One region of the Bradyrhizobium sp. ORS 86 genome, then DNA from elsewhere that is predicted to be linked to it. Evidence: predicted binding sites of a transcription regulator. Region 1 holds the regulator's gene; each other region holds the start of a gene.
What was found. Region 1 encodes HrcA, which represses chaperone genes, less so after heat shock. Its sites were predicted from a motif close to GTTAGCACTCNCNNNNNGNGAGTGCTAAC; they were not measured.
Positions count from the first base shown of each region.

Region 2: the regulator HrcA is predicted to act here: its motif matches at 2,099-2,127, upstream of groES (co-chaperone GroES).
Region 3: the regulator HrcA is predicted to act here: its motif matches at 2,644-2,672, upstream of groES (co-chaperone GroES).

Region 1 is NZ_CP120699.1:165,233-169,928, reverse strand. Features, by position in the region: gene hemW (radical SAM family heme chaperone HemW) at 1-128, opposite strand, end outside; gene rdgB (RdgB/HAM1 family non-canonical purine NTP pyrophosphatase) at 115-750, opposite strand; gene rph (ribonuclease PH) at 762-1,475, opposite strand; gene hrcA (heat-inducible transcriptional repressor HrcA) at 1,633-2,721, shown strand; gene grpE (nucleotide exchange factor GrpE) at 2,825-3,430, shown strand; gene pncA (bifunctional nicotinamidase/pyrazinamidase) at 3,452-4,162, opposite strand; gene P6U25_RS00770 (hypothetical protein) at 4,264-4,696, opposite strand, start outside.
Region 2 is NZ_CP120699.1:3,085,759-3,090,454, reverse strand. Features, by position in the region: gene P6U25_RS13970 (NupC/NupG family nucleoside CNT transporter) at 1-683, shown strand, start outside; gene P6U25_RS13965 (cupin domain-containing protein) at 780-1,346, opposite strand; gene P6U25_RS13960 (usg protein) at 1,501-1,791, opposite strand; gene groES (co-chaperone GroES) at 2,170-2,484, shown strand; gene groL (chaperonin GroEL) at 2,530-4,170, shown strand; gene P6U25_RS13945 (phasin family protein) at 4,631-4,696, shown strand, end outside.
Region 3 is NZ_CP120699.1:1,304,562-1,309,257, forward strand. Features, by position in the region: gene rpoH (RNA polymerase sigma factor RpoH) at 767-1,777, shown strand; gene groES (co-chaperone GroES) at 2,787-3,101, shown strand; gene groL (chaperonin GroEL) at 3,149-4,696, shown strand, end outside.

The DNA of each region.
Region 1 (4,696 bases):
CGCACGAAGCGCTCTTCGTCGACCGGCGCATGCCGCACATGACTGTTGAAATCGCAATACGGGCATTTCGACAGGCAGAACGGCCAGTGCACGTAGACGCCGAAGGCTGCTCGTTCAGTGCGGCTCAAGGCAGATCTCCGCGAGCTTCACGAAGGCGCGCGCGCGATGCGACAGGCCAAGGCCGAGCGGCGGCAGGCCGTGTTTCTCGATGCTGGTCATCTCGCCAAATGTCCGCGCGTGGCCGTCAGGCAGGAAGGCCGGATCGTAGCCGAAGCCGGCCGTGCCGCGCGGCGGCCAGACCAAGGTTCCATCGACGCGGGCCTCGACCTCGTCGAGATGATCGTCCGGCCATGCCACGCACAGCGCGGAAACGAAATGTGCACTTCGGCGGTCCGGCGTGGTAGCGCCGCGCTCCTGCAGCAGGCGCTCGATCCGCGTCATCGCGGCCATGAAGTCCTTGCCCTCGCCGGCCCAGCGCGCCGAATAGATGCCCGGCGCCCCGTCCAACGCGTCGACCACGAGTCCGGAGTCATCCGCAAAGGCTGGCAATCCCGTCGCCTTGGCCGCCGCGATCGCCTTGATTGCCGCATTGGCGCGAAAGTTATCGCCGGTCTCTTCGGGCTCGGCGAGGCCGAGCTCACCGGCGGATACCGCTTCGACACCGTACGGTGCCAGCAGCTCCCGCATCTCGGCAAGCTTGCCGGGATTGTGGGTGGCGATCACGAGCCTTCCGGTGATTCGGCGATGCATAACCAATCTGACTACGCCACCGCGATCTTTTGCAAGTCGACCAGACGCGCGACACCTTTGCGTGCCAGTGCCATCAGCGCCAGGAATTCGTCCTGCGAGAACGGCGTCTTCTCGGCGGTGCCCTGCACCTCGATGATGCGGCCATCGCCGGTCATGACGAAATTGGCGTCGGTCTCGGCTTCGGAATCCTCGGCATAATCGAGATCGAGCACCGGTGTGCCCTGGTAGATGCCGCAGGAGATCGCCGCCACATTGTCGCGCAGCACGTTGGTCTTCAGCATGTTGCGGGTCTTCATCCAGTTGATGCAGTCGGCCAGCGCCACCCAGGCGCCGGTGATCGAGGCGGTGCGGGTGCCGCCATCGGCCTGGATCACGTCGCAATCGACGGTGATCTGGCGCTCGCCCAATGCTTCGAGATCGATGGCCGCGCGCAGCGAACGGCCGATCAGCCGCTGGATTTCAACTGTGCGACCGCCCTGCTTGCCGGCCGAGGCCTCGCGTCGGGTGCGCTCCAGGGTGGCGCGCGGCAACATGCCGTATTCGGCGGTGACCCAGCCCCGGCCCTGACCCTTGAGCCAGGGAGGCAACCGCTCCTCCAGCGTCGCCGTCACCAGCACATGGGTGTCGCCGAACTTCACCATGCAGGAACCCTCGGCATATTTGACGACGCCGCGTTCCAGCGACACGGGACGCAGTTCATCGGGCGCACGGCGGCTTGGCCGCATGAAGTCCTCCAAAAATCCGAGAGAAGTGGCTGGCCGTGCTTGTAGGAGGGGGAAGGAGCAGCGGCAAGGGTTTTCGGCCCTGGTTCTGGGGGCCGAATGCATGCTTGTCACCGGCCTCCCGGATCGACAAATTAGGGGCAATGTGAGGGACTGGAGTGTGGCTCACCACGATCCGATAGGCTTGATCGCACCGCATGCGGGGCTGGCTCAGCTCAATGAGCGTTCGCGCGACATTTTTCGTCAAATCGTCGAGAGCTATCTGGCGACCGGCGAGCCGGTCGGCTCGCGCAACATTTCGCGCCTGATCGCCCTGCCGCTGTCGCCGGCGTCGGTCCGCAACGTGATGTCGGACCTCGAGCAACTCGGCCTGATCTATGCCCCGCACACCTCGGCCGGCCGGCTGCCGACCGAGCTCGGTCTGCGCTTCTTCGTCGATGCCTTGATGCAAGTCGGCGATCTCACCGAGGACGAGCGGCAGTCGATCCGGACCCAGCTTGCCTCGGTCGGTCGCGCGCAAACGGTCGAGGCTGCGCTCGAGGAAGCGCTGATGCGACTGTCGGGCCTGACCCGCGCTGCGGCAGTGGTGCTGACGCCGAAGTCGAACGCGCGCTTGAAGCACATCGAATTCGTCCGGCTGGAGCCCGAGAAGGCGTTGGTCGTGCTGGTCGGCGAAGACGGTCAGGTCGAAAATCGCGTTCTGGCGCTGCCACCAGGTGTTCCCTCCTCGGCGCTGACCGAAGCGAGCAATTTCCTCAATGCACGGATTCGTGGCCGGACGCTGGCCGAAGCGCGCCTCGAGCTCGAGACCGCGTTGACGCAGAGCCGGGCCGAACTGGACCAGCTCACCCAGAAGGTCGTCGCGGCCGGAATCGCGAGCTGGTCCGGCGGCGAGCACGAGGATCGGCAGCTCATCGTGCGCGGCCATGCCAATTTGCTCGAGAATCTGCATGCGCTCGACGATCTCGAGCGCATCAAGTCGTTGTTCGACGACCTCGAGACCAAACGGGGCGTGATTGATCTGCTCGGCCGTGCCGAACGCGGCGAGGGGGTGCGGATCTTCATCGGTTCGGAGAACAAGCTGTTCTCGTTGTCGGGTTCCTCAACCATCATGGCGCCTTACAGCGATGCCCAGGGCCGGGTCGTCGGCGTTCTCGGCGTGATCGGACCGACGCGGCTCAATTACGCCAGGGTGATCCCGACGGTCGATTACGCCGCGCGCATCGTGAGCAAGATCCTGGGCGGCTGACCGGAAGCCGGAGGGACCGCTTGATTTTCGCCGCCAAAGCACGATATCCCGCCTGACCAATCCCCAAGATTTGAACCGACGCGAGTTTTCGAGAAGGCAAGCCATGACCGATCCGAACCGGACGAATGACAATACCGACAATCCGGCGCCGACGGGTGAGCCTGTGGTCTCCAAACCCTACGTCATGCCTGATGATCCCGAGGTCGGGTCGGCCGAGGCGTTGGCCAAGGAACTGGCGGAGGCGCGCGACAAGACGCTGCGCACCTTGGCCGAGATGGAGAACCTCCGTCAGCGCACCCGCCGCGAGGTCGCCGATGCCAAGACCTACGGCATTACCGGCTTTGCCCGCGATGTGCTCGAGATCGCCGACAATCTGCAGCGCGCGCTCGACGCCGTTCCGGCCGAGGCCAAGGAAGCCGCCGATCCCGGCCTGAAGGCGCTGATCGAAGGCGTCGAATTGACCGAGCGCTCGCTGCTCAGCGCGCTGGAAAAGAACGGCGTGAAGAAATTCGATCCGATGGGCGAGAAGTTCGATCCGAACTTCCAGCAGGCGATGTTCGAAGTGCCGGACCCGTCGGTGCCGTCAGGCACCGTCGTCCAGGTCGTGCAGGCCGGCTACATGATCGGCGAGCGCGTGCTGCGTCCGGCGCTGGTCGGCGTTTCCAAGGGCGGCGCCAAGGCCGCCCCGGCTGCCGATTTCACGGCCTGAGGGTCCGACCTCGCAATCTGCTTAGGCGATATCCGACGACTGGATGCGCTTGACGCCGGCCTTGTCCATGTCGGCCCACGCCTTGGCGAGCGAGCCCTGGGTGTCGATGCCGCGGCAGGCGTCGTCCACCACATAGGTTTCGAAGCCGGCCTTACGGGCGTCGAGCGCCGTCCAGGCCACGCAGAAATCCGTGGCGAGGCCGGCCACGAACACGCGCGTGACGTTGCGTGCCTTCAGATAGGCGGCAAGTCCGGTGGTGGTCTTGCCGTCGGCCTCGGTGAAGGCGGAGTAGCTGTCGACATCCCTGTGGAAGCCCTTGCGGATGATCAGCTCGGCCTGCGGGATTGCGAGATCCTTCGACAGTGCGGCGCCATCGGTGCCCTGCACGCAATGGTCCGGCCACAGCACTTGCTTGCCATAGGCAAGATCGATCACCTCGAATGGCTTCTTGCCGGAATGGGTTGAGGCGAAGGAGACGTGCCCAGGCGTGTGCCAATCCTGGGTCATCACCACATTGGCGAAGCTCTTGGCGATCCTGTTGATCACAGGCACCACCTGCTCACCGTCCTTCACCGCAAGACTGCCGCCGGGCAGGAAGCAGTTCTGGACGTCAATCACCAGCAGCGCCGAGGCATCATCGGGCCGGATCGTCGCCGCCCAAAGCCGGCCTGGAACCAGGGCTGCCAGGGCCGCCGCGCCGAGACCCGCAACAACCTGTCGTCGATCCAACATCGTTCCTCTCCCCGCTCGCGTGAACCCGCGCGAGGAGGCTAGTTCCGTCTGTCTGCCGGCGAAAGTCCGATTTTCTTCGGCGCGTCTTGCGGGACGCGGGATCAGCCGCGCGGCTCAATGCCGTCGCGCACCGCGCGGAAGCGTGGGAACGCCGTCCCCCAGTCCGTGCGCGGTGAGCTGCCGATGATGCGCACGGACGACTGCGAACCGAACCGCAGCCACTGTACGATGGTCACCGGCGTATTGTCCTTGCCGCTGGTCGCGTCGATCCGTGTCTCGTAGCCGGGCTGGCCATCGATCCGGATGGGCTCGGACATCGTGATGCGTCCGTCGCGGACGCCGGGGATCGTGGTGGCGACCTGCTGGGCGAACCGGCCGCGATCGTCGGGCGAGGCCGCGGTCGAGGCGACGACGCCAAGGATCATGAAGGGCTTGGCCTCAAAGCCGCTCTTCTCGTCGCCGTCGGCCAGGATCAGCGCCGCGCCCGGTGCCACCATGCGGACGTTCTTGAAGTCGGCAAGCTCGGTGACCTTG
Region 2 (4,696 bases), 2.9 Mb from region 1:
TGCTGGTGCTTTACGCCACGCTGCTGGCGCCGCTGATCCCGGACGCGGCCGCGCATTTCGTTATCGCCTCGGTGCTCGGCGCGCCGGCCGCGATCCTGGTCAGCCTGATCATGGTGCCGGAGACGACGGACAAGCGCACCGGCGGATCGCTGGACGATCCCGACATCCACGTCTCGTCGACGATGGACGCGATCGTCAAGGGCACCGCGGCCGGGCTCGAGCTGCTGATGAACATCACCGCGATGCTGCTGGTGCTGGTCGCGCTGGTGTATCTCCTCAATGCGATCGTCGGCCTGTTGCCGGAGATCGGCGGCGCAAAGATCTCGCTGCAGCGGCTGCTCGGCTATGCGATGGCGCCGGTGTGCTGGCTGATGGGCCTGCCCTGGTCACAGGCGGTCACCGCGGGAAGCCTGATGGGCACCAAGACCGTGCTGAACGAGCTGATCGCCTATGTCGACCTGTCGAAGCTCGGCCCCGACGTGCTCGATCCGCGCTCGCGGCTGATCATGCTCTACGCAATGTGCGGCTTCGCCAACTTCGCCAGCCTCGGCATCATGATCGGCGGTCTCGGCATCATGGCGCCGGAGCGGCGCGAGGAGATCAATGCGCTCGGCCTGAAGTCGATCGTATCGGGCACGCTGACGACGTGCCTGATGGGCGCGATCGTGGGGGTGTTGACGTGACGACGAAGTCGTCATTCCGGGATGGTCCAAAGGACCAGACCCGGAATCTCGAGGTTCCGGGTTCGATGCTTCGAATCGCCCCGGAACGACAGTATCCTACGCCGTCAACTCGACCGTCTTGAACTCCGCCGGCAGGATCACTTCCAGCAGTTCGACGTCATCGGAGTAATCCAGGATCATGTGCCGGATGCGCGGCGGCTGGGTCCAGGCGCTGCCTTGCTGCATCAGCGTTTCGCCCTCGCCTTCCATGTAGGTCTTCACCCAGCCCTTGAGCACGTAGACCATCTGGAATTCGACGTCGTGATAATGCAGCTTCGATACCTCGTCCGGGTTGCAGGGGCCCTGCAGCCGGATCACATGCGCCCGCGCCAGGCCGTGCGTGGCGTCGGCGATGCCGAGGTCGCGGTATTTGGCATAGGCGCGCAAGCCATCGGCCTTGAAGGCTTCCTCGCGGTGATGGCTGATGGCGATACGCTGCTTCGGCCGCGCCTTGGATTTGGACTTTGTTGCCGTCTTCGTTGTTGTCTTCCCGGCGGTCGAGACGCGCCCCTTCGACTTGATGGTCTTGCGCGCCGAGGGTTTGGCGACGCTCCCGAGCCCAGTCCATTTCTTCCTTACCGCGGTCTTGACTGCTGGTCTTGATGCCGGCTTTCGCTTGGCCATTGGTGGCTCCTCCCGTCTTTCATCACGACGAGGCTAGCACAAAAGCCTCTCGGGAGATGGGCGAAAGGACTGGGTACGCGCGAACTTGCCTGCGCGCTCAGGCAGGTGGCCAGATGGTCGCCACGGCACGATTGTGTCGTGGCCCCTCCGCCGGTCAATGCAGCCGGAAGACGCCGTCGACGGCGCGCAGCTCCGCGGGCTTGACCAATTTGGAGTGCGCGACCGTCACCGAGAACAGCGGCCCCTCGAGCTCCTGCTGCCAGAAGGCGAGGAAGTCCTGCAGCGCCGGAAATTTCGGAAACAGATCGTAGTTCTGCCAGATGTAGGTCTGCAGCAGCGAGGGGTGATCCGGCATCCGATAGAGAATCTGCGCCGTCGTCAGCCCATATCCCAGCAACTGCTTCCGGAAATCGTCGGAAACAACCCCACCAACTCGCGAGACCATGCCAACCTCCTGTGACGGAGCGCATTCACATGGTGGTCGACCCCACCGGACCACCGGCATGGATGCGCTCACATGAGAGAAATGTGACGCACGCGACTAACCCATCTCAAGCCTGAATGTTTAAAAGGTTGTTGAAATTTCCTGCGTTGGCAGCAGCTTACCGCATCTGCTAATAGCGCCTGGAAGGCGATGGCGGCCGCATTAAGGATGCCGAAATGATCCTAGCAGCGCCCGTCCGCGAGTGCCAAAATTTCTGCTAGAGGCTCTTGCCCGCTGCAACGGCTTGGCCTATCTCCTCCGCAGCCAGTCTGGCACTCGCCAGGCTGGACTGCTAACACTCCAAAATCTACAGCATATGCAAATGTTTAGGAGGACTGCATGAAATTCCGTCCGCTTCACGACCGCGTCGTGGTCAAGCGCATCGACGCCGAAGAGAAGACTGCTGGCGGCATCATCATTCCGGACACTGCCAAGGAAAAGCCCTCCCAGGGCGAAGTCATCGCCGTCGGCCCGGGTGGCCGCGACGAGGCTGGCAAGCTGGTCCCCATCGACGTCAAGGTCGGCGACCGCGTCCTGTTCGGCAAGTGGTCGGGCACCGAGGTCAAGATCGACGGCGAAGACCTGCTGATCATGAAGGAAAGCGACATCATGGGCGTGCTCGACGTCCCCGCTTCCAAGAAGAAGGCCGCTTAAGCGCCCCTCTCCCTCCCTGGTTAAATCTCTCAAGGAAAAACTCAGATGGCAGCCAAAGAAGTCAAATTCTCCGTCGAGGCGCGCGACAAGATGCTGCGCGGCGTCGACGTCCTCGCCAACGCGGTGAAGGTCACCCTCGGTCCGAAGGGCCGCAACGTGGTGCTCGAGAAGTCGTTCGGCGCTCCCCGCATCACCAAGGACGGCGTCACCGTCGCCAAGGAGATCGAGCTCGACGACAAGTTCGAGAACATGGGCGCCCAGATGGTGCGCGAAGTCGCCTCCAAGTCCGCTGACGCGGCCGGCGACGGCACCACCACCGCCACCGTGCTCGCCCAGGCGATCGTGAAGGAAGGCGCCAAGTCGGTCGCCGCCGGCATGAACCCGATGGATCTGAAGCGCGGTATCGACCTCGCGGTCGAAGCCGTCGTTGCGGACCTCCAGAAGAACTCCAAGAAGGTCACCTCGAACGAGGAGATCGCCCAGGTCGGCACGATTTCGGCCAACGGCGACGCCGAGATCGGCAAGTTCCTCGCCGACGCCATGAAGAAGGTCGGCAACGAGGGCGTGATCACGGTCGAGGAAGCCAAGTCGCTCGAAACCGAACTCGACGTCGTCGAGGGCATGCAGTTCGACCGCGGCTACATCTCGCCCTACTTCGTCACCAACGCCGACAAGATGCGCGTTGAGATGGACGACGCCTACATCCTGATCAACGAGAAGAAGCTCTCCTCGCTGAACGAGCTGCTGCCGCTGCTCGAGGCCGTGGTGCAGACCGGCAAGCCGCTGGTCATCGTCGCTGAAGACGTCGAAGGCGAAGCGCTCGCCACCCTCGTCGTCAACCGCCTGCGTGGCGGCCTGAAGGTCGCGGCCGTCAAGGCTCCGGGCTTCGGCGATCGCCGCAAGGCCATGCTGCAGGACATCGCGATCCTGACCGGCGGCCAGGCCATCTCGGAAGACCTCGGCATCAAGCTCGAGAACGTCACGTTGCAGATGCTCGGCCGCGCCAAGAAGGTGATGATCGACAAGGAGAACACCACGATCGTCAACGGCGCCGGCAAGAAGGCCGACATCGACGCTCGCGTTGCCCAGATCAAGGCGCAGATCGAGGAGACCACCTCGGACTACGACCGTGAGAAGCTGCAGGAGCGTCTCGCCAAGCTCGCGGGCGGCGTCGCGGTGATCCGCGTCGGCGGCGCGACCGAAGTCGAGGTGAAGGAGCGCAAGGATCGCGTTGATGACGCGATGCACGCGACCCGTGCGGCTGTCGAGGAAGGCATCGTCCCGGGTGGCGGCGTCGCCCTGCTCCGTGCTTCCGAGCAGCTCAAGGGCCTGCGCACCAAGAACGACGACCAGAAGACCGGCGTCGAGATCGTGCGCAAGGCGCTGTCGGCTCCCGCTCGCCAGATCGCGATCAACGCCGGTGAGGACGGTTCGGTGATCGTCGGCAAGATCCTGGAGAACAAGGCCTACAATCACGGCTTCGACTCCCAGACCGGCGACTATGCCGATCTCGTCAAGAAGGGCATCATCGACCCGACCAAGGTCGTGCGCACCGCGATCCAGAACGCTGCCTCGGTTGCGGCGCTCTTGATCACCACCGAAGCGATGGTCGCCGAACTGCCGAAGAAGAACGCTGCCGGCCCTGCAATGCCTCCGGGCGGCGGCATGGGCGGCATGGACTTCTAAGCGACGGAGTCGTCCTGGACGCGGTGCAGCGCGCAGCGGTGCACCGCAGAGCCGGGATCTCGCTCAACGAAAGCGAAACGCAAAACCCCGGCAGCGATGCCGGGGTTTTTGTTTGCGGCAAGCCACGTGGGTGCTTACCGCAGCGCAGCTCATGGTGGGCGCGCTGCACAACCTCACGCTGAAGCGAGGAGTCATCTGACGCTCACGATGTCCACGCTATGCACAGCCACGCCCGCAAACATACCTTGGTCTGAGTTGACAACTTCAAAAAAATTGTTCGCGAGAGTCGCAAACCGAACCGACAGTCCCATGTTCGTCCCGCACAGTACGATCGGGACTGGATCAAAACTGCTCACCTGGAATCTGAACCGAACACGGAGCGTCAGCTCTCGTGACGCGAGCGAGCGTTGCGGGGAATGCTTTCGCTTGAGAGAGGAACTGCGTCTTGAGTGAAACAGAAATGAAAGTCACAGTGAACGGCACGAATATCTTTGGCATGCCGTTGTCGAGCTTCCCGAAGATCGCC
Region 3 (4,696 bases), 1.1 Mb from region 1:
GCGTGCCGCGCCTGCACCCTTCGAATTAGAAGTGGGCTGCTGTTTTTCAAGAGGTTTTCCTGTCGTCGCACGCAAACCCATCTTCTTGCCGCGCACTGAATCGCGGACGGCGCGACCGCCTGCAGCCGGCAGATGATGGATCACCGGAGGTCCAGCGCGAGCTGCCTTACTTGAGAGGCCGGCATGCGGTGCGCTACTCGAAATCCCCGAGACAGGGCGCTGCCCGCGTTGCGGAAGCGCCGAGCTCAATCCCGTCGATGACTTGGTGGACGCCCGCCCTGCAGCACGCATTCGATCGAAAGGCAGACGTGCGTTCATTCGCGATCCAGAGTGCCGACAAGCCTTAGCCGCGATGGACCCCTCGTTCGGCCTGCTTCGATACTGATTTCGGTGGGCACACGGTCGGAACAATTTTGCTGAACTGGAGTTCTGTGATCGCCTTTTTGCCATCGGACGCCTGAAGGGGTCCATCGATGCAGGAAGGCATTCTCTCGTACCCAACCCAACTTGCTCTTGAAGGATTTGGCTATGGGACGTATTTCCGCCTTTGTCCGGCGATTCAGCCGGAGGTTCGATCATCTCATGAATTCACTCGACCAGCGGTCGAGTCGTCTCCGCTTTTCCGCGCGATGCTTTGCGAGAGTCTACCTGAAGCAGGTTCCGCAATTGCGGAGCAGGCTGAGGTCTCTCGCTAGCAAGGTTGCCAGGGCGGCGACCATCTCTCGGTAAGCTTTCGCGCACGTGAGTGAAGGAAGGAGCGACCGCCATGGCGACCATCACGGCACTGCCATCCCTCTCCGAGGGAGGGCTTTCCCGCTATCTTGTCGAGGTTCGGAAATTCCCACTTCTCACCGCATCCGAAGAGGTCAGCTACGCAAGGCGTTGGCGCGAGCACGGCGACCGCGAGGCTGCATACCGTCTTGTCACGAGTCATCTTAGGCTGGCGGCCAAGGTTGCGATGGGGTATCGCCGATACGGCCTGCCAATCGCCGACCTCATTTCGGAAGCCAATCTTGGTTTGATGCAGGCCGTTAAGCGCTTTGAGCCGGAGAGGGGCTTTCGGCTGGCCACCTATGCGATGTGGTGGATCAAGGCATCGGTCCAGGAATACGTTTTGAGGTCGTGGTCGCTCGTGAAGATGGGGACCACAGCTGCCCAAAAGAAACTATTCTTCAATCTTCGCAGGCTCAGGAGCAGACTATCCGCCTTTCAGGAAACGGATTTGGGCGTCGATCAGATAAGCTACGTCGCGGCGCAACTGAAGGTTACTCCCCCGGAGGTGGTCGAGATGGATCGGCGGCTCCGCGGCGATATCTCACTTAACGTTCCCATCAGCGATGAGGAGACCACGGAGGACTGGCAAGACCGGCTGGTCGATCCTTCACCTGATCCCGAACGCCAGCTGATGGACATGGATGACTACGGGCGACGAGAGGCGGCTCTCTCGGAGGCACTTGAGCTATTGTCGGGGCGCGAACGAGAAATCCTCGAATCTCGGATGCTCGCGGACGAGCCGAAGACGCTGGACGAACTGGCGCGGCAGTTTCGTATTTCGCGCGAACGAATCCGGCAGATCGAGCAACGTGCGTTTCAGCGAGTGAGGAACGCAGTGCGCGCCCGGGTCGCGAGCTCTTCTCATGTCGCGGCGGTCTCGGCCAAAACAGCCTCCTCTGAAACAGTGGATTCCAGCGGCAAAAAAAGGCGTGGCTCTATCGACATTGTCGTGGGAGGTCACCATCATGTTCACGGAAGCGATCTTGGGCATCATGCTCGCTAACATCCTGATCGTGGCAACCACTGCCGTTCATTGCTGCGCAGCGCTCATTGGCTAGAGACGGAAAAAGCTCGTGGGCATCACCGTTGGAGGACAGACAGCCCTTACCGCCTACGCGACCTGCTCGTCGTTGAAGTCAGATCGAAATGCGCCGCATACATCGGCATCGGATCTCTCGGCGGCAGGCCGCCAAAAGCGCGCATGGTGGGGAGCTGTTAAGGCACGCCGTCACGCAAGCGCAAGCGGAAGCCGCGGTGCTTGAGACGAAGTAAAGCTAAACCGATGAAATCTGCACCGGGTGCGTGCTTGAGACGAAGCAAAGCTAAACTGATGAAATCTGCACCGGCTGCATGAGCAGCCGATGCAGATTTTGGGTGTTCTAACCTAGACTTTTTCTCCACTAGCGGAAGCACCTCAACCGTCACGCTTTCGCGTCCGTAGGCTTGCTCAACGAGAGCAGATGCACCTGTTGGTCAACCGGCGTAGGCCCAATCAGATTCCGCACCTGCGTCGCGCTCCGGATCAGGAGGTCGTTGGCCTTCACGATGATGTCGCCTTTGGGCGAGGCCCGCACGCTCGGCTGAAGAGCCTGAGCTGATCTCCTTGATTCTCGTCCTTCGAGGTGACCGGCGGCTGGGGCATCTTTGGCGCCATGCCTGTTGGGCCCGCTCAACGCGGCCCGTCGCAATCAGCTGATCATGGCTTTCTTTGGCATGTTGATGGGGCACGGCGAAGCCAATCCCGACGTTGCCGCCGCCCGGCGATGTGATCGCAGTAGCGACCGCGATATTATTTTCTCATTATATTACAATGAATTATATGGATGCGCGTCCGCTTAACTGGGTGGCTAGGGCCCGCCCTCAAGTCCGTCCGGCAGTCATTGGATGAGAGTGCCAAAATTTTTTGTTCCGGGTCTTGAAACCAAGTCCCTCTTCCCTAGGTGGAACTTTCGCCGGGGGCTCGTTATCGGCACCGGTCAAATGACATCGCTAGACTATTAAGGAGGATGTTCATGCATTTCCGTCCGTTGCACGATCGTGTGCTCGTGCGTCGCATCGATGCCGAGGAGAAGACCGCCGGCGGCATCATCATTCCCGACACCGCAAAAGAGAAGCCGCAAGAAGGCGAGATTATTGCCGCCGGCCCTGGCGCGCGGAATGAGCAAGGCCAACTGGTCCCGCTCGATGTGAGGGCTGGGGATCGGGTTCTGTTCGGCAAATGGTCGGGGACCGAGGTGAAAATTGACGGCCAGGATCTGCTGATCATGAAGGAGAGCGATTTGCTCGGCATCGTCGAGCACACAGGCAAGTTGAAGAAGGCGGCCTGACGCCGCCGGGAAGCTGACAGTCATCGAACAGAAAGGAGATTTAGAACATGGCTGCCAAGGACGTAAAATTTTCGACCGAGGCCCGCGAGCGCATGCTGCGGGGAGTGGACACACTGGCCAATGCGGTGAAAGTCACGCTCGGTCCCAAGGGACGCAACGTGGTGATCGAGAAACCATTCGGCGCGCCGCGCATCACCAAGGACGGCGTCACCGTTGCCAAGGAAATCGAGCTGGAGGACAAGTTCGAGAATATGGGCGCCCAGATGGTGCGCGAGGTCGCGTCCAAGACCAACGATCTCGCTGGCGACGGCACTACCACCGCGACCGTCCTGGCGCAGGCGATCGTCAAGGAAGGCACAAAGTCGGTCGCGGCCGGCATGAATCCGATGGATCTCAAGCGCGGCATCGATCTTGCGGTTGAGGCGATCGTCGGCGACCTGAAAGCGCACGCCAAGAAAGTCACTTCCAATGACGAGATTGCGCAGGTCGGGACGATCTCCGCGAACGGCGACACCGAAATCGGCCGTTTCCTCGCTGACGCCATGCAGAAGGTCGGCAACGAGGGCGTCATCACGGTCGAGGAAGCCAAGAGCCTCAACACTGAGCTCGAGGTCGTCGAAGGCATGCAGTTCGACCGCGGCTATGTCTCGCCATACTTCGTGACCAACGCCGAAAAGATGCGCGTCGAGCTCGAGGATCCCTACATTCTGATCCACGAGAAGAAGCTGTCCGGACTGCAGACTATGCTTCCGCTGCTGGAGGCGGTGGTGCAGACGGGCAATCCGCTCCTGATCGTCGCAGAGGACGTCGAAGGCGAAGCCTTGGCAACGCTTGTCGTCAACCGGCTGCGCGGAGGACTGAAGGTCGCTGCCGTGAAGGCGCCGGGCTTTGGGGACCGGCGCAAGGCCATGCTCGAGGACATCGCCATTCTCACTGGCGGCACGGCGATTGCGGAGGACCTCGGCATCAAGCTCGAAAATGTAACCTTGAATATGCTCGGCCGCGCCAAGAAGGTGGTGATCGACAAGGAGAACACCACGATCGTCAACGGGGCTGGTGCCAAGAAGGACATCGAAGCCCGCGTCGCCCAGGTCAAGGCGCAGATCGAAGAAACGACGTCGGACTATGATCGCGAGAAATTGCAGGAGCGACTCGCAAAACTCGCCGGCGGCGTTGCGGTGATCCGCGTCGGCGGCGCCACCGAGGTCGAGGTCAAGGAGAAGAAGGATCGGGTTGACGATGCGCTCCACGCCACGCGCGCAGCAGTGGAGGAGGGAATCCTTCCCGGCGGCGGCGTCGCGCTACTCCGCGCGCTTAAGGCGCTCGATGGGGTCAAGACTGCCAATGCCGATCAGAAGGCAGGCGTCGACATCGTACGCCGCGCTATCCAGGTTCCTGCGCGGCAGATTGTCCAGAACGCTGGCGAAGACGGCTCACTGATAGTTGGTAAGCTCCTTGAGAATGCCAGTTACAACTGGGGCTTCAACGCTGCAACCGGCGAATACCAGGACCTGGTGAAGGCTGGTGTGATCGATCCTGCGAAAGTCGTTCGTACTGCCTTGCAGGACGCCGCCTCGGTCGCGTCTCTGCTGATC